Regions from separate parts of the Mesobacillus sp. QJM3NY_10 genome, predicted to be linked through region 1. Evidence: a T-box and tRNA genes for the amino acid it is inferred to sense, from the RefSeq annotation. Region 1 holds a T-box; the other regions hold tRNA genes.
What was found. A T-box is a leader RNA that pairs with one kind of tRNA and senses whether it is charged. The one in region 1 lies ahead of metG (methionine--tRNA ligase), so its partner is inferred to be a tRNA-Met.

Region 1 (7,637 bases):
CACAACCGAAGAAGCGAAAGAAGGCCGCGATGCGTTCAAGGAAAAGCGCAAGCCGGACTTTGGACAGTTCCCAAGATTCCCTTGATTTTATAGTTTACAAACAGCTTGATGGACATCCATCAAGCTGTTTTAGTATGTAGAGAAGAGGTGACATCCATGACTGAAACCATGCCAAACTGGCTGAAAAAGCGAGCAGAACTGTCTCCTGACCGCGAAGCACTGATTTTCAAAGGGAATACATATACGTTTAAACAAGTTTTTGAAAAGGCAAAATCCTATGCAGCGAAGCTTGGCGCACTCGGTCTGAATAGAGGGGAAACAGCAGCGGTGCTGTTTTCGAATCAGGCTGAACCTGTGTTTATTTTATACGCCTTGCAAATGGCTGGAATTAGGACGGTTATTTTGAACAATCGCCTTACATCCGAAGAGCTGTCATGGCAGCTTGGTGACAGTGAAGCAAAAGTACTTTTATATGAGACCTGCTTTAATGATAAAGTGTCAGAGATTAATTCTGACATAAGAAAAATTAGTACAGATGAATGGAACCAGATGCAGGAAAAGACTGTCTTTATTCTCGAAGAGTACAATTTGGACGAAATAACGACGATCATGTATACATCAGGCACGACCGGCAATCCGAAGGGTGTCATGCAAACATATGGCAACCATTGGTGGAGCGCAAACGCTTCAGCACTCAATCTTGGATTATATGAACACGATAAATGGCTTTGCACTGTGCCTATTTTCCATATTAGCGGCTACTCTATTTTGATGAGGAGTCAAATATACGGAATGCCAGTTATTCTCCATTCATCTTTTGAAGAAAAAAAGGTAATTGAGGATATTCAGCGATACAAAATAACCATCATGTCAGTTGTCAGCACAATGTTGCGACGGCTCCTAGATGAGCTAGGTACGGAAAGATTGCCGGATTCTTTCCGCTGCATGCTGCTAGGCGGCGGGCCTGCTCCGCTGCCTTTGTTGGAATCCTGCATCGATAAAGAAATACCTGTGTTCCAGACATATGGAATGACGGAAACATCATCACAATTTGCGACCTTGTCACCGGAATACAGCATTGAACGACTCGGTTCAGCTGGAAAAGCATTATTCCCCAACCAGATCCGGATTGTTGATAGTTATGGCCAGGATGTTCCTTCAGGTGCTGAGGGAGAGATTGTAGTCAAAGGGCCGAACGTGACCATCGGGTATTTGAACCGCCCTGGTGAAACTGCTGATAAAATTCGTGAAAAATGGCTTCATACAGGTGATATTGGCTATATGGACCGCGATGGGTTTCTTTTTGTCCTTGACCGCCGTTCTGATTTAATCATTTCAGGCGGTGAAAATATCTATCCTGCGGAAATCGAAGGCGTGCTGCTTTCCCATCCCGCGGTTTCCGATGCAGGAGTGATTGGCGCACCAGATGAAAAGTGGCAACAGGTGCCAGTGGCTTTTATTGTAAAAAGCGATCCTGGCGTATCAAAAGGCGCGTTGCTGGCTCTTTGCGAAGAGAAACTCGCAAAATACAAGATTCCGAAAAGAATATACTTTGTTGACAGCCTGCCAAGGAATGCCGCGAAGAAATTATTAAGACGCAAACTGCGCGAGTGGCTTGAAGCGGAGGGGGATGGCATTGGACATTAAAGGTGTTAAACTATCAATCGTCAAAATGCCATTGAAAAACCCGTTCACCACCCATTTAGGTTCAGTGACAGAGAGAGAAGCGATTATAGTTGAGGTTGAGGACCGTAATGGTTTTATTGGCTACGGTGAAGGTGTCGCCTTTTCATCTCCATGGTACACAGAGGAAACTGTTAAGACTTCATACCATATGCTTAAGGAATATTTGATTCCTCTTTTGAAAAAGAAGGGAATTAGCCGCCCTGATCAAGCTTTCGACTTGTTCAGTTCCGTGCGCAGAAACCATATGGCAAAGGCTGCGCTCGAAACAGCACTTTGGGATTTGCAGGCGAAGAAAGAGGGTGTCCCGTTATCCAAGCTGATAGGCGGAACCACGGAAGCCATCCCTGCAGGTGTGGTGGTAGGTAACCCGAATTTAGCGGAGGCACTCAAACAAATTGAGAGCTATCTTGAGCAGGGATTCAAGCGAGTAAAAGTAAAAATCAGTCCGGAAGATGATTTACATTATATCTCTGAAATTCGTAAGCATTTCCCTGACCTTCCGTTAATGGCGGATGCCAACTCGGCATACTCTTTGGACGATGTGGGTCGATTAAAAGCACTAGATCAATTCGGCCTGTTGATGATCGAGCAGCCTCTCGGATATGATGACATCATTGACCATGCCAAACTGCAATCTCAAATAGAGACGCCTATATGCCTTGATGAAAGCATCGTCACTTTTGAAGACGCAAGGAAAGCAATCGAGCTCGGCAGCTGCAAAGTAATCAATATTAAAATTGGACGAGTGGGCGGCATAGGCGAAGCAAAGCGAATACACGACTTTTGTGTTTCTAAAGGAATCCCAGTCTGGGCTGGCGGGATGATTGAATTTGGGATCTCAAGAGCACACAATATCGCTCTCGCATCGCTTCAGGGATTCACAATACCAGGCGATATCTCCGGGTCTAACCGCTATTGGGAAGAAGACATAATCCAGCCGGAAATTTCGGTTCAAAATGGTATGATCAAAATACCAGAACGCCCAGGAATCGGCTTTGAATTGAATAAAAAGCGCATGAAGGAAGTTACTATTTTTGAAGAACGTTTTGATTTTTAGAGTAGAGGAGCACTGCTAAGGCCGTGCTTTTGTTTGTCTTAAAACTGGAAAAAATCAGCGATAATTTCCAGTTCGCTATAAAAAGTAGATCTTCGCTATAAAAATTAAAAAGTCGCTATAAAAAAGAAATTTCCGCTATAAAAAGTAGATTTCCGCTATAAAAATGAAGTTTTCGCTATAAAAAGTATTCGAGGTCTTTTTCGTAAGAATGTGATTGATCTAAATAGGCATACTTCGTGGTTAGGTGAATTATTAGTTAGAATTTCGTTTTGAAATGAGCCAAATTCTAATGAAAATGATGATCCAAAAGAACTATTTTACAATAGTGTGATTTGAATCACTTAGTTTGTTGGTGTAATTTATTATAATCACTATGGGAATGAGGTAAACAAACCTCAACGAGAAGATATAGACATAGGGGAGTGTATATTATGCTAGATCAAAAAACAATTGAGATCATCAAATCTACAGTGCCGGTTCTTGAAGTTCACGGTGAACAAATCACGACAGTATTCTATAAAACTATGTTTGAAAATCATCCAGAGCTTTTGAATATTTTTAACCATGCGAACCAGAAGCAAGGCAGACAGCAGAGAGCGTTGGCTGGAACTGTATATGCAGCTGCAAAATACATCGACAATCTTGAAGCAATCCTGCCGGTTGTAAACCAGATCGCTCATAAGCACCGCAGTCTTGGCATCTTGCCTGAGCATTATCCGATCGTTGGGAAGCACTTGCTGATCGCGATTAAGGAAGTCCTTGGCGATGCGGCTACAGATGAAATCATCAATGCCTGGGCAGATGCGTACGGTGTGATTGCGGACGCATTCATTTCGGTTGAAGAAGAAATGTATGATGCAGCAGCGAACCAAAAAGGCGGCTGGGATGGCTTCCGTCCATTTATTGTTGCGAACAAAGTCGAGGAAAGTGAAGTCATCACTTCTTTTTACCTGAAGCCAGTTGATGGAAAAGAAATCGCTATTTTCAAGCCAGGACAGTATATCAGCATCAAGCTTGAAATCGAAGGAGAAGATTTCACTCATATCCGCCAGTACAGTTTGTCAGATGCACCTGGTAAAGACTACTACCGGATCAGTGTTAAAAAGGAAGCTGGCATGGAGACTCCTGATGGCAAGGTATCCAACTATCTGCACAGCAGTGTAGAAGAAGGAGAAGTCCTGCAGATCAGCGCACCAGCAGGCGACTTCTTCCTGGATACAGAAAAGGACACGCCAGTTGTATTGATAAGCGGTGGTGTTGGGCTGACTCCAATGGTTAGCATGCTGAACACAGTAGCAGACCTTCAGCCGGAAAAAGAAGTGACCTTCATCCATGCAGCCCAAAACGGTAAAGTCCATGCACTTAAAAATGAAGTAGCTTCCACAGCGGCAAAAGCAAAGGTGAATTCAGTGGTATTCTACGATCAGCCAACTGAAGAAGACCGCGAGAACAGCAGCTTCGATGTAGAAGGTTATATTACGAAAGAATGGCTAAAAGAAAACGTGGATATTGCTCAATCTGACTTCTATTTCTGCGGCCCAGTACCTTTCATGAAAGCAATCAACGCAGCGTTAAAAGACCTTGGCGTCACAGAAGACAGAATTCACTTCGAATTCTTCGGACCAATGGCAAGCCTTGAAGTTTAATACTGCTAAGCTCCCTTCTTATTGGAGGGGGCTTTTTACTTTATTATCAAAAATGATATTGACTTCCTGGAAAATTCTGAATAAAATACTGATTAATATCTTTTTAAAAGCGATGATGAGAAAAAGTAAATTGTCCATGTTTTTTACAGAGAGCTTCGGCAGCTGAAAAGAAGCAAAAACAGGCATTTGAAAAATGGTCTCTGAGCTTCGTACTGAACATGCTTTGTGCATTAGTAGGATACGGCGAGATTTGGCACTCGTTATCAATGTCACAGTATAATAGCATGCTTTTTTGCTACGTACTTGATGAGGCAGATAGTGTGAACTATTTGCGAAATAAGGTGGTATCACGTGGGAATCCAGACCTCGTCCTTAACTAATGCAGTTAAGGGCGGGGTTTTTTTATTCTTTTAGGCTCTTTTCGCAAACTTTGGTGCATTTCACGTTCAAAAGTTTCAGATTCCATAAGGAGGTCATTAAAATGAGTATTTTAATCGGAGGAGCATGGGCTTATGCTAATGGATCTTTGCATCTAGGGCATATTTCGAGCCTGCTGCCGGGGGATATTTTAGCGAGGTATTATCGAATGAAAGGCGAAACAGTTTTGTATGTATCAGGCAGCGATTGCAATGGAACGCCGATTACAATAAGAGCGAAGCAAGAAGGCGTGTCACCAAAGGAAATCGCAGACAGATACCACCACGAGTTCACAAATAGTTTTTCGAGACTTGGGTTCTCTTATGACATCTACACAAGAACGGATACAGCACATCACCATAAAGTCGTCCAGGATATCTTTCTGAAGCTGCTTGATAAAGGGTTAATTTATAAAAAGGAAATTGAACAAACGTATTGTGAACAGGACCAGCAATTTTTGCCTGACCGATATGTTGAAGGAAATTGTCCGAAATGCGGGGCGAACGCTCGAGGTGATCAATGTGATTATTGCTCAAGCGTGCTGGAGCCGCTGGATTTACTGGAGAGAAAGTGCAAAATTTGTGGCAATCCGCCAACAACGAGGACAACAGAGCATTTTTACTTTGCGTTAAGCTCTTTTCAAAATGACCTGGAGATTTATACACAGAAAGCCGAAGAGAATCAGCTATGGAGAGAGAACGCCATTTCATTGACGAAGAGATACTTGCATGAAGGTTTGCAGGATCGGGCTGTTTCAAGGGATCTGCCTAATGGAGTAAGCGTGCCGGTAAAGGGTTATGAAGAGAAGAAAATTTATGTTTGGATTGAGGCGGTTTCGGGTTACTACTCAGCAAGCAAGCTCTGGGCTGAACAAGCCAACCAGGATGACGCGGCATTTTGGGATCCCGCTGCCAAGTCTTATTACGTTCACGGGAAAGATAACATCCCATTCCATTCGATTATTTGGCCAGGTATCCTTGAAGGACTTGGCATAGGAGCACCACCAACCCACATCGTCTCTAATGAATATCTCACATTGGAAAAGAAAAAACTGTCCACGAGCAGAAATTGGGCAGTTTGGATCCCGGATATCATAGAAAGGTACAACCCAGATTCAATCCGCTATTTCCTGATTATCAATGCACCGGAAAACCGGGATGCCGATTTTTCATGGAAGGAGTTCATCTACAGTCACAATAGTGAACTGCTGGGAGCATATGGGAACTTTGTGAATCGGACTTTGAAATTCATACAAAAATCATTTGGTGGCGTTCTTCCAGAAAAAGAGATTAACAAAGAAATAGTAGATAGAGTTAATCTTCTATACAAAGAAACAGGAAGAAATATTGAAGACACCAGTTTTAAAAAAGCAATGGAAAAAGTGTTTGAACTAGTAAGATATTCAAATAAATATTTTGATGACCAACAACCATGGAAGCAGATACACGAAGATGTTGAAGCATGCAAACAGACTCTCGCTGACTGTGTATATATCATCGGAAATCTGGCTAATATCCTGGTGCCATTCCTTCCCTTTTCAAGTGAAAAGGTTAAAGGGATGCTGCAAATAAAGGAGCATAGTTGGAATCCGTTATTAGTAAAGCCTCATATATTAACTAATATTGACCCATTATTTGAAAGGATTGACCCTGATAGAATCACACAAGAACTGGAAGAGTTGAAGAGGTGTGAAAGAATTTAATTGAATCTGCTTGTCGGGAAGTGTTCTGAATCAAAATTATTGTGAACTTTTTGCTTATCTAAGATCCGGGTAAACTCAGCATAAAGGGGGGAAACTTTTTATGCCATATGCCAAAATTGATGACTCTCTCTCACTTTACTATCATATAAAAGGTAACGGATTACCTGTTGTGTTTATTCATCCTTTTGTGATGGGGCACAATGTTTTTAAGCATCAGGAAGCGCTCTCCAATCGCTACAGGACGATCTTTTTTGACCTGCCCGGGCATGGCCGGAGCTCGAGGGGAAACAAGCCTTTAAGTATTGAGGGACTTGCAGAAGATTTAAAGGTATTGCTAGATGGGCTAGGTATTAGGAAAGCAGTGCTCTGCGGTTATTCATATGGCGGATTGGTTGCCCAGGAATTTGCACTGAAGTATCCTGAACGGTCAGAAGGGTTAATCTTGTCTGGCGGTTTTTCAAAAATTGATACTATTATCCCGAAGCTTATTATTAAGTTAGTGACATTCATGGTCAAATTCGGTCAGGTGTCTCTTGCTGCAAAGTGGCAGGCGAAGTTTCATAAATGTGATTACGAAGATGAAAAAGAGATATTTGAGTTAGCGCAGCGCTCTGATGCCGAACGTTCGTATGAGTATTGCCAAGCAGGACTTCATTATGATTCCAGCAGCCAGCTTCAAAAGCTGGATATGCCCATCCTCCTGATTTACGGTTCATTAGAAAAGCCGATGCATCGTTACCGCATTCCTTTTTTGAAAAAAGCTCCGCAGACACAAGTGGTGTATATAAAGAACGGAACCCATCAGCTGCCGCCCAGGTCTTATCAGGAATTCAATGCAATTATCGACACTTTTTTACGGGCACTCAATGATCACCAAAAGAAGGAAGCGGGACTGGGGTAGGTGGATATGATGAAATATTTTCTGTTGGTTGGACCAACACTTATGATTTTTATTGGACTTCAAGTGCTGGAGAGCGTCATAGCTACCTTTGTACTTTTTTATAGCTGGCTTCTTGCAGTCCCGTTGCTTGGCCGTGGAATTCAAAGAGAAAGATTCAAAGTGACAAGCAAGGCTGTGATGTTGGGTGTCGGGACCGGGCTGCTTTTTTTCCTGTTCATTTATGGAGGG
Region 2 (7,637 bases), 1.1 Mb from region 1:
TCAAAAACATTTGAGAACTGGACGACACGCTGTGCTGTCACATCTCTCATTTTTCTCATATATTGCTGCTGCTCAGCTGAATACTCCGGTGTGCCTGGAATATGTTTGGCGATTTTTGACGTAAGTGATTGAGGAGTAAGAAAGAACAGCAAGACTGCCGCCGCTGATTCGGTCAGCGTCTGGCCGAGCGCGCCTCCGCCTTCGCCATACATACCAATTAACAGTGTGGCGATGAACAATCCAAGTGCCACCCCTGGTTTCCTACCTTCTTTTAACAAGCCGCCAAGCAAACCAGAGAAGGCGAGCAGGCTCATATGGTAAAAACTCGATACGTTCGCGAGACTGAAAATCAACCCTGTTACGACTCCGACTGTGGAACCCACTGTGGCACCGGCAACAAATGAAAATATGAGGACCAGATACCGGGACATTACATGCTCTACCGACAAATCATAGATTGTCCAACCAATTGTTCCTGTCATTACTGAAGCAAGCATGATGATCAAACAGACAATTTCCTCCGTTTTCAATGATTGCTTGCGCTTGCTGGCTGTCATCAATGGAATGCTTTGCATGAAGATGAAAGTCAACACGAGACCTAGACCAGCTTCGACTCCAGTCATCATTCCTTCATACAAAGTGATATTTCCAGACAAAATTAGAACTTTCAACATTTTGCCTATTAAAATAGTAAAAAATATATAAAACGGCAGCACTTTCATAGAATTCTGGATCCATTTTTTCGTCAGCTTGTATAACAGTAAAAATAAGAATACAGAACCAAACGTGAAGACGGCGTCAGTAAATGACAATGTTGCAGCTCCAGCAACCAACCCAAACAGCGCAATTGGTGCGCGGTCTTTCCGGATCAGATACACCGCTGCAAAAAATGGAAGGCTAAAAGGGGTCAACTGAGCCAGTATCAAGGCACGGCCAAGCAAGAATCCAATGATCAGAAAGATATAGCCTTTTTTCAGGAAAAGGTTTTCAATTTTGGATTGCAGCTTCGACATGCCTTTTGCAAACCTGAATCGTGATTCCTCGAGATGAACTTCACCGATCGGTTCCATCATATTCCTTTCTACCTTTTGCATTAAATACACTCCCCGTTTTTTTTTATCGTTGCTGATTATTATAAAAGGGAGCAATCCAGAAGTTTGTCAAAAATAAGGACAAGCATGAAAGTTTCGTTCGACGCATTTCCCCGAAAATAAAGCAATTACTCGAAATACCACGGAATATTTTTATTATCACTCCAAACTCCACTAAAATTTACCTATTAATATTTTCTTCTTTTCTTTTAAAAATCCATTGACACTATTTTAATATCTATGTATTATATTTCTTGTGCCTCAAAACACATTATCAATATGGCGGTGTAGCTCAGCTGGCTAGAGCGTACGGTTCATACCCGTAAGGTCGGGGGTTCGATCCCCTCCGCCGCTACTAACGAAAAGCGGAGGCGACTGCTTAGCTCCGAAAAGCACTGGAGGGCCGGCAGGTGAAGTCGTTCTTTGACTTCATCGGACGGACCGAAGTGACTCGAGGAGCTAGGAGCCGCAGCTGGACATCCTATTAAGACAATTTTATATAACGGCCCCTTGGTCAAGCGGTTAAGACACCGCCCTTTCACGGCGGTAACACGGGTTCGAATCCCGTAGGGGTCATCACAAAAAAACCTCGTTCCTTTTTAAGGAGCGAGGTTTTTTATGTATTTCCAGGCATTGCAAGGACCTTACTTTTACCCCTTTTCTCTTTCTTGTGCATTTTTGGACCCCTAAACAAAACAAAAGGCTGTTTGTAAAGATTGTTGTTAAAATCCTAAACCCGATTTTAACGTGAAAATAGCTATTTTGTAGTTCGGTATTAAGTGTGCAAGCTCTTTTCTCCTAATAATCTTTAATTTTGTGAAGAAACATAGGCCATTTAATCCTATTTTGTAGTCAATAGCAACAAAGTTTGAGAAAAGAGCCAAACAAAAAGACAAGCCCTTTAAAAGACTTGTCTTGGTATAGCATGATTCCTGCTATTATATATATTCACTTAGCAGCAAGTTACCCTCTTCTAGCTCCTCTTCCGCCGCGCTTAGATTCGGTAGCGCGTTTAAGAGTGGACAGGCGGTCTTCGCTGTCCTTCAAAAATTTCGCCATTTTTGATTCGAAATTTTCCGGACGGGCATTGCGGTTGTCGTTTCCTCTGCCGCCGCCGCCGCGTGGACGCTGTGAGTAAGGTCTTGATTCAGATCTTTCTGGTCTTGCAGGTCGTTCTGGTCTATCAACAGCCTTCTTGATAGATAAACCGATTTTACCGTCTTTTTCAACATTGATAACCTTTACTTCAACCTGGTCGCCCACTTTGAGGTGGTCATTAATGTCTTTTACATAGTTGTCTGCAACCTCACTGATATGAACCAGTCCAGTTGAGCCTCCCGGCAGTTCCACAAACGCCCCGAAATTTGTAATACCTGTTACCTTTCCCTGTAGCTTGCTGCCTACTTCGATTGACATAAAAAAGTTTTGCCTCCTTAAAGATATAAAAAATCAAACTTACATTATATTATACAGAATATCAAAAAAGAGTGTCAATAAGGCGAATCTTGGGAGTCCTTTTTCTCTTTGGGAAGGTTGAAGATGATTTCATTCTTTTCGGACAGGAAATATTCCTTGCGGGCAAGCTTTGCTATGTATTCGTCATCGTTCAATTTGACGATTTCCTCATCCAGAATCTCCTGCTTTTTTTGAAGGCTTGCTAATTTTTGTTCATGCTGTTCCTTTTCTACCTGCTTCTTTTCGAGGGCTGAAGACTGTGAAATGTACGTTGAGATCATCAAATAAGAGATGACCGATGCGAAGAGAGCAAAGACTGCGAGGCGCCTGAAAAGCAGTTTTCGCTTTCTAGATTCTGCAATACCTGCTTTTTCACGCTGCTGTACATATTGATTTTCAATCCTGGCTATGTTCTTTTTCCTGATGACACCCATCCCCGCAGTCCTCCTTATAATTTATTTTTTAAAGTTCTTTATCCATTTTATCGGCTTAGTAGAATAATTCTTTACTATATTTAGAAATCCTGCCAATTTATTATATAACTTCTCGACGCTTTTTTTAACTATTTTCGGCAAAAGTTTCCAAAAAAGTAAGAATATCATCCTAACTGGTTTCCAAATGAAATTGTTTAACAGCCATAGTAAAACGGCAAGAAGCCATTTTGCTAGAGCGTATAGGCCTCTTCCCGTCAAAAGCAAAATTGATAAGGCGGTGGCGGCCAGAAACTGGAGCGGCCTAATCACAAGCATCCTGATCGCCTTCACGATAAACACATACACGTTGATTGTGATGGCAATGGCCCGCTCAAGCAACTTAAGGTACAAATTTTTAAAAAGACTCTGGTACGCTGCAAAGCCGCATAACAATGCCAGGAAGATATAAAAACGCAATTCTCCCATATTCACTGAAAATAAGACATAAAATATCGACAGACCCTGGAACACCCAAAACAAGATGTCATTGATAAAGACAATCCATGACTTTCGTTTTGACCTTTTCAGAAAACGATTATGGGTATCAAGTGAAGCTCCGAATAAGCTGCCCATCCCAATCATGGCGAGCATCGTCAAAAATTGGGTCGACAATGTCATCGGAATAACTTGCTAAAGAAGCCTTTAGCTTTCTCCCCGTGCTGGTCATCAAGATAGACCAGGTCGAAGATTTTCCCCTTGATCGATACAATGCCTTTGTCGACATCCAGATTTTTCATTTGGAGGTTCTGGCCCTTGATCGCAAGGAATCCCATGACAGTCTCTAGTAAAAACTCTTCATTGTCGAAGCTTTCAACTTGCTTTACTCCCGTAATCTCAAGTGTCCGTCTGCCTCTCATCACTAAATCGTGGTCTGGCAAATTACTTTTTGTCTGGTTCGTTTCATAGTATTGGCTCATCATTACCCCTCACAATCATAATGCACTTTTGTACATGTTTATGATTGGATAAGGGAGAATAGAACAAGCCTTCACAGGAAGCTTAGCTTACTCATCATCATCTCCAGGAATTCGCTCTTCCCCAAGGATTGTATACATTTCTGCAGCCTCATCCTTGCGTGAAGTTTCCTGGATCCTTTCGATCTTCACGGAAACAACCTTTTGTCCGAACCGGATCGCCAGCTCATCACCTGCTTTTACATTCGTACTTGCTTTCGCAGGCACACCATTGACTGAAATTCTCCCCTGGTCGGATACTTCCTTCGCCAATGTTCTTCTTTTGATCAATCTTGATACCTTTAAGAATTTATCCAGCCTCATTGTATTTAAACCCCTTTTTCCTTATTGGTTTGATTTACCTGCGCTCTTTTCGTAAAATTTGTTGCTTCCAGACTCAAAGTAAAAACCGACTTCTGGATTTTTGCGATTACTGACGCATTTTCATTTAGGTAGCATCTTCGACAAGAGCCCGAAACCTCTAAGAAGACGGATTACTGTATGTGTTCGAAAAGCAACAATCAATGCGTAAACAGCCTTTTACCTATAAACCTTGTGTTTTCGCTTCCTCCCAGAAAGCATCCAATTCATTCAATGTGTAATCATCGACACTTCGGCCATTCTCTGCTGCTTTTTGTTCGATATAGGCAAAGCGGCGCATGAACTTCCGGTTGGCCTTGTTCAGTGCCTCTTCAGGATTGATGTCATAATGCCTTGCGAAGTTGACGAGCGCGAACAATAGGTCCCCGTATTCCAACTGGATATCTTCCTGAATGCCATTTGTAGTGATTTCTTCGGAAAGCTCTTCGATTTCTTCCTTTACCTTATCAAGGATCGGGGCCACCGTCTTCCAGTCGAACCCTACTTTAGCTGCTTCCTTTTGCAACTCATATGCCTTAAGCAGATTCGGAAGCCCTTTGCCGGCTCCCTCCAGCATCGATTTTACGGCACCGCCCTTTTCCTGCTCCTTGATCTCCTGCCAGTTTTTCAAGACCTCAGCTTCATTTTCAGCTGTTTTGTCCCCGAACACATGAGGATGCCTGCGGACCATTTTTGCAGACAGGCCTTCAATGACATCATCGATGGTAAAATAGCCCTCATCCTCACCTATCTGCGCATGCAGCATGACTTGAAGCAGCACATCCCCCAACTCTTCAATCATATGATCGATATCATCGTTATCAATCGCCTCTAGTAATTCATACGATTCTTCAATCAAATACTTTTTTAATGTTTGATGAGTCTGCTTCTTATCCCAAGGACAGCCATTTGGACCGCGCAGTTCTGATATAATTCCACGCAGCTTCAGAAAATCCTTGTATAAAATTTGCTCATTTTCAACAGGTGGAACATAAACAGATGTCAAATTACTTAGCTCCATCTCCCTGTCGAGTTCATATAATGGAACTTTTTTAATGACTTCCTCACTGCTTCCGGCAGCAGTCACGATGTATACCTCATAATCATCTGGCAATTTTTCCATTAGCGTCAGCTTGACGTCAGATGCAACGAACGCGTCATAGACCTGTCCGATAATTGTGTGGCTCTTTAGCAGTAAATCTTCTTTTGACAGTGCGGTGCCGTCAAGCAGTTGAAAACCTTCGATCGGATCAATCGCCAGTGACTGGAACATGGCATCGAGGAAGCTCTGGCCGCCGCCAATTTCAATTTCTGTATCCCGCTTTGGCCCTCGTTCGAGCAGGAGCTGCACGGTTCGCTCGGCAATCAAAGGATGTCCAGGAACCGCATAGGTTACAGGCGCTTTTTCTGCTTCTGCAAGCAAAATCTCTGTTATCTCTTCATAAACATCCGAAAACTGATCATGTTTTTCATATACGTCATCGAAGGATTGAAACTGCAATCCTTCCTTCTCGAGCTCGGCGACTACCGGATGCTCCTTTGTCCGCAAATACAGGTTTTTCTCCTGCTTCAGCTTTTTATATACACCAAGCGGCAGCTGGTCAAGGTCACCCGCTCCCAGTCCGATGATCAATATTTTATTTGCCATATCCACACTTCCTCCTTCAAGGCTCTATTTAGAGAACAACTGGACAATTCTGCTGCCAAATGGCAAAGTTACTAGTTCTTCTTCAGTCAAAGCCCTGGTTTTTATCAAAATAAAAAAGTAAACAAGTGCTCCCAAGGCCACTGAGCTTAATGCCTGAAATACAGCTCCGAGCCTGTCTGGTTCAATATATCCATATCCGAAATCCGTTATAAATAAAAATAATCGCAAAACGACAGCCATCACTGCCGAGGAAAACAATATTTTCGCTATAAAAACAAGCGATAGAACAGGCTGCCCCAGCTCACGTCTTAGTTTATAAATCAGGATCAACATGACAGCCAGCATCGCAGCAAATGTGGCAATAGCTGCACCCATTGTTCCGGCAATAGGGATGAGCAATAGATTTAATATGTATTTCAATCCAAATCCGGCAAGAATGACCGCCGCCGGAAAAATGGACTTATCAAGCCCCTGTAAAATGCTCATAATCGTCAGGATGACAGAGCCAAATAAAATCATCAGGCTGAGTAGTCCTAGAACATCGGATCCATTTGCATTCTCAAACAGCATGATATTTGCTGGAACGATAATGCTGTATAAGCCAACCGCCGCCGCAGCGCCAAATATCAGGCTTGTCTGAAGAGCAAGCCTGACTTTGGGAAGGACTTTTTCCCGCCGATTACTTGATTTGTCACCAGAAATCGCCGGTACAAGGCTTAATGACATCGAGGTGGCGACAACTGTCCCAAGCTGGATGAGCGGCTGCCCTCGGTCAAAAATGCCTTTGGCCGATTTTGCTTCCTCTGCCGTCAGTCCAGTTGCCAGCAATGAGGCATACATATTCAACGAATCTGCCAACTGAAGCAATATTAACAGCATCCCACTAATGCTGATCGCAAATCCCTGAATGATCAGTGCTTTTACGACCCAGGCTGCGTCCTTAAATAGATCCCTAATATGAAAACGCGTGAAGGGATTAGCCCCTCCATTTTTCAGATAGAAAAAACCGAGAATGAAAACGGAAATGACTCCGCCGGTTATTGACCCGAACACAGCACCGGCACCAGTGATATAAAGAGAGAAGCCTTGCTGTACCAGGACCGCTGACAGGATCAGAATGGTCGCAACACGGATGAATTGTTCAGAAACCTGGGATATCGCAGTCGGAACCATGTTTCCCTTTCCTTGGAAGTATCCCCTGAACACAGAGGTGAACGGGAAGATCAGGAATGGCACGGAGACGACCTTGAATAAAGGCTTTAGTTCAGGGTCACCGATTTTTTCGGCAATCCATCCAGAACCAAAATAGAAAAACAAAAAGAACAGTACTCCAACCATGCTGAGGAAAACAAGTGAAATAGCCAAAAGCCTATCCGCCCTGCCAGTATTCCCTGCAGCCTGCTGCTCCGTATAAAGCTTGGATATCACAACTGGAAATCCATATGTAGATAAAACCATGACAATCCCAAAAAAGGGGTAAACCTGCTGATAAATATAAAAACCAATGTCCCCGACAATATTTTGAAACGGGACACGGTAAACTGCACTTAAAATTTTTGTAACGAGGGCTGCCATAGTCAGGATCATGGCTCCCTTCAACAGTTCCTTTGAATCTGCAACGGGCTTCATCGCCCATCTCCTTCCAATTTTTCATTTT
Region 3 (7,637 bases), 1.2 Mb from region 1:
AGAACATGAGCCAACGTTTTAACTTTATGAGCTAACTCATAACTCTTTCTTGGAGAGTTTGATCCTGGCTCAGGACGAACGCTGGCGGCGTGCCTAATACATGCAAGTCGAGCGGATCTTCATTAGCTTGCTTTTGAAGATCAGCGGCGGACGGGTGAGTAACACGTGGGCAACCTGCCTGTAAGACTGGGATAACTTCGGGAAACCGGAGCTAATACCGGATAATCCTTTCCCTCACATGAGGGAAAGCTGAAAGACGGTTTCGGCTGTCACTTACAGATGGGCCCGCGGCGCATTAGCTAGTTGGTGAGGTAACGGCTCACCAAGGCAACGATGCGTAGCCGACCTGAGAGGGTGATCGGCCACACTGGGACTGAGACACGGCCCAGACTCCTACGGGAGGCAGCAGTAGGGAATCTTCCGCAATGGACGAAAGTCTGACGGAGCAACGCCGCGTGAACGATGAAGGCCTTCGGGTCGTAAAGTTCTGTTGTCAGGGAAGAACAAGTATCGGAGTAACTGCCGGTACCTTGACGGTACCTGACCAGAAAGCCACGGCTAACTACGTGCCAGCAGCCGCGGTAATACGTAGGTGGCAAGCGTTGTCCGGAATTATTGGGCGTAAAGCGCGCGCAGGCGGTTCCTTAAGTCTGATGTGAAAGCCCCCGGCTCAACCGGGGAGGGTCATTGGAAACTGGGGAACTTGAGTGCAGAAGAGGAGAGCGGAATTCCACGTGTAGCGGTGAAATGCGTAGAGATGTGGAGGAACACCAGTGGCGAAGGCGGCTCTCTGGTCTGTAACTGACGCTGAGGCGCGAAAGCGTGGGGAGCGAACAGGATTAGATACCCTGGTAGTCCACGCCGTAAACGATGAGTGCTAAGTGTTAGAGGGTTTCCGCCCTTTAGTGCTGCAGCAAACGCATTAAGCACTCCGCCTGGGGAGTACGGCCGCAAGGCTGAAACTCAAAGGAATTGACGGGGGCCCGCACAAGCGGTGGAGCATGTGGTTTAATTCGAAGCAACGCGAAGAACCTTACCAGGTCTTGACATCCTCTGACAACCCTAGAGATAGGACGTTTCCCTTCGGGGGACAGAGTGACAGGTGGTGCATGGTTGTCGTCAGCTCGTGTCGTGAGATGTTGGGTTAAGTCCCGCAACGAGCGCAACCCTTGATCTTAGTTGCCAGCATTCAGTTGGGCACTCTAAGGTGACTGCCGGTGACAAACCGGAGGAAGGTGGGGATGACGTCAAATCATCATGCCCCTTATGACCTGGGCTACACACGTGCTACAATGGATGGAACAAAGGGTCGCGAAGCCGCGAGGTCGAGCCAATCCCATAAATCCATTCTCAGTTCGGATTGCAGGCTGCAACTCGCCTGCATGAAGCCGGAATCGCTAGTAATCGCGGATCAGCATGCCGCGGTGAATACGTTCCCGGGCCTTGTACACACCGCCCGTCACACCACGAGAGTTTGTAACACCCGAAGTCGGTGGGGTAACCTTTATGGAGCCAGCCGCCTAAGGTGGGACAGATGATTGGGGTGAAGTCGTAACAAGGTAGCCGTATCGGAAGGTGCGGCTGGATCACCTCCTTTCTAAGGATATTGCCGTAATGGCAATCGGAACTTAGACCTTATGGTCTATGATGTTGTACGCTTGTTTGTTTAGTTTTGAGGGAGCAATTGCCTCAAAGTTTTTTTGTTCCTTGAAAACTAGATAATCGTAAGTAAGAAGAACCAAGAAAAAACCGAGTGATCGCCATTTTAGTTTTCTCTCTATATTAATAGAGAAATGACCTTTTAGGTTAAGTTAGAAAGGGCGCACGGTGGATGCCTTGGCACTAGGAGCCGATGAAGGACGGGACTAACACCGATATGCTTCGGGGAGCTGTAAGTAAGCTTTGATCCGGAGATTTCCGAATGGGGAAACCCACTGTTCGTAATGGAACAGTATCTTTACCTGAATACATAGGGTATTGAAGGCAGACCCGGGGAACTGAAACATCTAAGTACCCGGAGGAAGAGAAAGCAAACGCGATTCCCTGAGTAGCGGCGAGCGAAACGGGACATAGCCCAAACCAAGAGGCTTGCCTCTTGGGGTTGTAGGACACTCAACATGGAGTTACAAAGGAACGGGGTAGATGAAGTGGTCTGGAAAGGCCCGTCAAAGAAGGTAAAAACCCTGTAGTTGAAACTTCGTTCCCTCCTGAGTGGATCCTGAGTACGGCGGGACACGAGAAATCCCGTCGGAAGCTGGGAGGACCATCTCCCAAGGCTAAATACTCCCTAGTGACCGATAGTGAACCAGTACCGTGAGGGAAAGGTGAAAAGCACCCCGGAAGGGGAGTGAAATAGATCCTGAAACCGTGTGCCTACAAGTAGTCAGAGCCCGTTAATGGGTGATGGCGTGCCTTTTGTAGAATGAACCGGCGAGTTACGATTACATGCAAGGTTAAGTTGAGAAGACGGAGCCGCAGCGAAAGCGAGTCTGAATAGGGCGAATGAGTATGTGGTCGTAGACCCGAAACCAGGTGATCTACCCATGTCCAGGGTGAAGGTTGGGTAACACCAACTGGAGGCCCGAACCCACGCACGTTGAAAAGTGCGGGGATGAGGTGTGGGTAGCGGAGAAATTCCAATCGAACTTGGAGATAGCTGGTTCTCTCCGAAATAGCTTTAGGGCTAGCCTCACGTTGTAAGAGTCTTGGAGGTAGAGCACTGTTTGGACTAGGGGCCCTCATCGGGTTACCGAATTCAGACAAACTCCGAATGCCAAAGACTTATCCGTGGGAGTCAGACTGCGAGTGATAAGATCCGTAGTCAAAAGGGAAACAGCCCAGACCACCAGCTAAGGTCCCAAAGTATACGTTAAGTGGAAAAGGATGTGGAGTTGCTTAGACAACCAGGATGTTGGCTTAGAAGCAGCCACCATTTAAAGAGTGCGTAATAGCTCACTGGTCGAGTGACTCTGCGCCGAAAATGTACCGGGGCTAAACGTATCACCGAAGCTGTGGATTGACATCTTAGATGTCAGTGGTAGGAGAGCGTTCTAAGGGCGTTGAAGTCAGACCGTAAGGACTGGTGGAGCGCTTAGAAGTGAGAATGCCGGTATGAGTAGCGAAAGATGGGTGAGAATCCCATCCACCGAATGCCCAAGGTTTCCTGAGGAAGGCTCGTCCTCTCAGGGTTAGTCGGGACCTAAGCCGAGGCCGAAAGGCGTAGGCGATGGACAACAGGTTGATATTCCTGTACCACCTCTTTATCGTTTGAGCAATGGGGGGACGCAGTAGGATAGGGTAAGCGCGCTGTTGGATATGCGCGTCTAAGCAGTTAGGCTGCAAGTGAGGCAAATCCCGCTTGCGTGAAGGCTGAGCTGTGACAGCGAGGGAAATATAGTACCGAAGTTCCTGATTCCACACTGCCAAGAAAAGCCTCTAGCGAGATAAAAGGTGCCCGTACCGCAAACCGACACAGGTAGGCGAGGAGAGAATCCTAAGGTGAGCGAGAGAACTCTCGTTAAGGAACTCGGCAAAATGACCCCGTAACTTCGGGAGAAGGGGTGCTCATTTGGGTGAATAGCCTAGATGAGCCGCAGTGAATAGGCCCAGGCGACTGTTTAGCAAAAACACAGGTCTCTGCGAAGCCGCAAGGCGAAGTATAGGGGCTGACGCCTGCCCGGTGCTGGAAGGTTAAGAGGAGGGGTTAGCTCACGCGAAGCTCTGAATCGAAGCCCCAGTAAACGGCGGCCGTAACTATAACGGTCCTAAGGTAGCGAAATTCCTTGTCGGGTAAGTTCCGACCCGCACGAAAGGCGTAACGATCTGGGCACTGTCTCAACGAGAGACTCGGTGAAATTATAGTACCTGTGAAGATGCAGGTTACCCGCGACAGGACGGAAAGACCCCGTGGAGCTTTACTGTAGCCTGATATTGAATTTTGGTACAGCTTGTACAGGATAGGTAGGAGCCTGAGAAACCGGAGCGCCAGCTTCGGTGGAGGCGCTGGTGGGATACTACCCTGGCTGTATTGAAATTCTAACCCACGCCCCTGATCGGGGCGGGAGACAGTGTCAGGTGGGCAGTTTGACTGGGGCGGTCGCCTCCTAAAGAGTAACGGAGGCGCCCAAAGGTTCCCTCAGAATGGTTGGAAATCATTCGCAGAGTGTAAAGGCACAAGGGAGCTTGACTGCGAGACCTACAAGTCGAGCAGGGACGAAAGTCGGGCTTAGTGATCCGGTGGTTCCGCATGGAAGGGCCATCGCTCAACGGATAAAAGCTACCCCGGGGATAACAGGCTTATCTCCCCCAAGAGTCCACATCGACGGGGAGGTTTGGCACCTCGATGTCGGCTCATCGCATCCTGGGGCTGTAGTCGGTCCCAAGGGTTGGGCTGTTCGCCCATTAAAGCGGTACGCGAGCTGGGTTCAGAACGTCGTGAGACAGTTCGGTCCCTATCCGTCGTGGGCGCAGGAAATTTGAGAGGAGCTGTCCTTAGTACGAGAGGACCGGGATGGACGCACCGCTGGTGTACCAGTTGTCTTGCCAAAGGCATCGCTGGGTAGCTATGTGCGGACGGGATAAGTGCTGAAAGCATCTAAGCATGAAGCCCCCCTCAAGATGAGATTTCCCATAGCGCAAGCTAGTAAGAACCCTGAAAGATGATCAGGTTGATAGGTCAGAGGTGGAAGCGCGGTGACGTGTGGAGCTGACTGATACTAATCGTTCGAGGACTTAACCAAAATAGATTACTCGTTGCTTCTTATTCTTCTTACACATTATCTAGTTTTGAGGGAATAAAGTTTTTTGCGAAGCAAAATAACTGTCCTTTCCTTAATTAAATAGTCTGGTGGCGATGGCGAGAAGGTCACACCCGTTCCCATACCGAACACGGAAGTTAAGCTTCTCAGCGCCGATGGTAGTTGGGGGTTTCCCCCTGTGAGAGTAGGACGCCGCCGGGCTGTTTTAAAAATTTAAATGGATTCTTATATTATCGACGCGGGGTGGAGCAGTTCGGTAGCTCGTCGGGCTCATAACCCGAAGGTCGCAGGTTCAAATCCTGCCCCCGCAATAATCCATCTTTTTATACATATTGGTCCCGTGGTGTAGCGGTTAACATGCCTGCCTGTCACGCAGGAGATCGCCGGTTCGATCCCGGTCGGGACCGCCATTTTCATAAATTGATAGATTGTCAGGACGAAACATGGTTTCGTTTTTTTTTATTGCCTAAAAACGACGAAAAATGGCTGGTTTTTTTGCCCGTCCTCCTTAAATCGTGTAAACTACATATAGTATCCTCATCCTTAGGAGACATCCTAAGGTTTTTTGTATTATAAAATCGACTGTTAGTTAGGTGATATATATGGCGAGTTATCAATTCATATCAAAGCAGCCGGAAGAGACAAAGGATTTTGCGAAAAGGCTGGCAGGTCTTCTTCAAGCGGGAGATGTGATTGCCCTTGAAGGGGATTTAGGTGCAGGAAAGACGACTTTTACAAAAGGCCTTGCAGAAGGATTGGGAATCACCAGGAATGTGAACAGTCCTACTTTTACAATTATCAAGGAGTACCAGGGACGTCTGCCGTTATATCATATGGATGTATATCGTGTTGAAGATGCGTTTGAAGATCTTGGTTTTGAAGAATACTTTGAAGGTAATGGTGTGACGGTTGTTGAATGGGCTCATCTGATTGAAGCCCAGCTGCCTGAAGAGCTATTGCTCCTTCAATTATATCTTGATGAAAATGGAGCTAGAAGAATCGTTGCTGAGCCGAAGGGCAATCGGTATGAAGAATTGTGTAAGGAGATTTTTTAAATGAAGGTATTATCGATTGATACGTCCAATTATGTTTTAGGTATTGGTCTTCTTGATGGTGAGACAGTTTTGGGCGAGTATATTTCCAATATAAAAAAGAATCATTCGGTACGCGTCATGCCGGCGATCCAGACATTGATGGAAGAGTGCAATATAAAACCAGGTGATCTATCGAAGATTGTCGTGGCTGAAGGGCCTGGATCATACACTGGTGTCCGGATCGGAGTGACGATCGCGAAAACAATGGCCTGGACATTGAAAATCCCGTTATCAGGCGTATCAAGCCTTGAGGTTGCGGCAGCATCGTCTGGCCGCTATTTTGACGGATATGTTTCTCCTTTTTTTGATGCGAGGAGAGGGCAGATTTATACAGGATTGTATAAGTTCGAGAATCAAAAGTTGCAGATAGTAAAAGATGATCAGCTTGTTATGTCAGCTGATTGGGTAAAAACATTGAATGAACTGGACAGCAGAATTCTTTTCACGAGCAATGATTTGAAACTCCATGAAGATGTCATTAAGGAAGAGCTTGGAGACAAAGCAGTTTTTGCAGCTGTCACTGAACAGAATCCTAGACCTGCTGAGCTTGCATTATTAGGGATGGATAAAGAGGCTGTTAACCTTCATACATTCGTTCCTAACTATATCCGCCTGGCAGAGGCAGAGGCCAATTGGCTAAAAGCGCAAGAGACTAAAAAATAAGTGGGAAGAGAAGATGAATAAAACGATAACGTTCCGGAATATGACGGTTGATGATTTGGATCAAGTGATGGAGGTTGAGGTTAATTCCTTTACCATTCCATGGAGCAGGGAAGCTTTTTTCAATGAATTGACGAAGAATCAGTTTGCTCAGTATCTGATTGTGGAAGTGGATCAAAAGGTAGTTGGTTACTGTGGAGTGTGGATCATCATTGATGAAGCACATATCACAAATATTGCTTTGCTTCCGGAATACAGGGGAATGAAGCTGGGTGAGGCGCTTATGGGCAAGGTAATGGAACTGGCTCGTGAACTGGGCGCATTAAGGGTGACGCTCGAAGTCAGGGTGAGCAATGAAAGGGCCCAAAACCTTTATCGCAAGTTTGGTTTCGAAGAAGGAGCTATTAGAAAACAATATTATACAGACAATATGGAAGACGCTTTAGTAATGTGGGTGAATTTATAATGACAAAAGATCAATTAATAATGGGAATAGAGACGAGCTGTGATGAGACGGCTATAGCGATTGTGAAAAATGGACGGGAAATCCTTGCGAATGTAGTCGCCTCTCAGATTGAGAGCCATAAGCGTTTCGGAGGGGTAGTTCCGGAGATTGCATCAAGGCACCATGTTGAACAGATCACGCTTGTGTTAGAGGAAGCATTGGCCCAGGCAAATGTGGATGTTAAGGACCTGGATGCTATTGCAGTTACAGAAGGACCAGGCTTGGTTGGGGCGTTATTGATTGGCGTTAACGCAGCCAAAGCATTGGCGTTTGCGAATGGTATTCCACTCATTGGTGTCCATCATATTGCCGGCCATATCTATGCGAACCGACTTGTAACGGAGATGAACTTCCCGCTGCTTTCACTTGTCGTGTCCGGCGGGCATACTGAGCTCGTCTATATGAAGGAACACGGTCATTTCGAGGTGATTGGTGAGACACGGGATGACGCAGCAGGCGAAGCCTATGACAAGGTAGCAAGGACGTTGCACCTTCCATATCCGGGCGGTCCGCATATCGACAGGCTGGCTCATGAAGGAAAGGCAACAATCGACCTGCCACGTGCATGGCTTGAGGAAGGCTCCTATGATTTCAGCTTCAGTGGGTTGAAGTCGGCTGTGA

Region 2: it has a tRNA-Met gene. The T-box ahead of metG (methionine--tRNA ligase) is inferred to sense a tRNA for this amino acid. The anticodon was not compared.
Region 3: it has a tRNA-Met gene. The T-box ahead of metG (methionine--tRNA ligase) is inferred to sense a tRNA for this amino acid. The anticodon was not compared.

The regions. Positions count from the first base shown of each region.
Region 1 is NZ_CM149675.1:3,775,524-3,783,160, reverse strand. It holds gene menB (1,4-dihydroxy-2-naphthoyl-CoA synthase) at 1-85, shown strand, start outside; gene AC0VX7_RS19020 (o-succinylbenzoate--CoA ligase) at 157-1,647, shown strand; gene menC (o-succinylbenzoate synthase) at 1,631-2,743, shown strand; gene hmpA (NO-inducible flavohemoprotein) at 3,175-4,389, shown strand; T-box leader at 4,493-4,766, shown strand; gene metG (methionine--tRNA ligase) at 4,871-6,508, shown strand; gene AC0VX7_RS19000 (alpha/beta fold hydrolase) at 6,609-7,409, shown strand; gene AC0VX7_RS18995 (CPBP family intramembrane glutamic endopeptidase) at 7,416-7,637, shown strand, end outside.
Region 2 is NZ_CM149675.1:68,913-76,549, reverse strand. It holds gene spoIIE (stage II sporulation protein E) at 1-1,094, opposite strand, end outside; tRNA gene AC0VX7_RS00380 (tRNA-Met) at 1,373-1,446, shown strand; tRNA gene AC0VX7_RS00375 (tRNA-Glu) at 1,596-1,667, shown strand; gene AC0VX7_RS00370 (S1 domain-containing RNA-binding protein) at 2,055-2,507, opposite strand; gene AC0VX7_RS00365 (FtsB family cell division protein) at 2,582-2,980, opposite strand; gene yabQ (spore cortex biosynthesis protein YabQ) at 3,002-3,637, opposite strand; gene yabP (sporulation protein YabP) at 3,634-3,936, opposite strand; gene AC0VX7_RS00350 (RNA-binding S4 domain-containing protein) at 4,024-4,296, opposite strand; gene yabN (bifunctional methyltransferase/pyrophosphohydrolase YabN) at 4,517-5,980, opposite strand; gene AC0VX7_RS00340 (putative polysaccharide biosynthesis protein) at 6,005-7,609, opposite strand.
Region 3 is NZ_CM149675.1:244,604-252,240, forward strand. It holds rRNA gene AC0VX7_RS01360 (16S ribosomal RNA) at 47-1,597, shown strand; rRNA gene AC0VX7_RS01365 (23S ribosomal RNA) at 1,805-4,739, shown strand; rRNA gene rrf (5S ribosomal RNA) at 4,843-4,958, shown strand; tRNA gene AC0VX7_RS01375 (tRNA-Met) at 4,995-5,068, shown strand; tRNA gene AC0VX7_RS01380 (tRNA-Asp) at 5,092-5,167, shown strand; gene tsaE (tRNA (adenosine(37)-N6)-threonylcarbamoyltransferase complex ATPase subunit type 1 TsaE) at 5,360-5,812, shown strand; gene tsaB (tRNA (adenosine(37)-N6)-threonylcarbamoyltransferase complex dimerization subunit type 1 TsaB) at 5,813-6,514, shown strand; gene rimI (ribosomal protein S18-alanine N-acetyltransferase) at 6,528-6,977, shown strand; gene tsaD (tRNA (adenosine(37)-N6)-threonylcarbamoyltransferase complex transferase subunit TsaD) at 6,977-7,637, shown strand, end outside.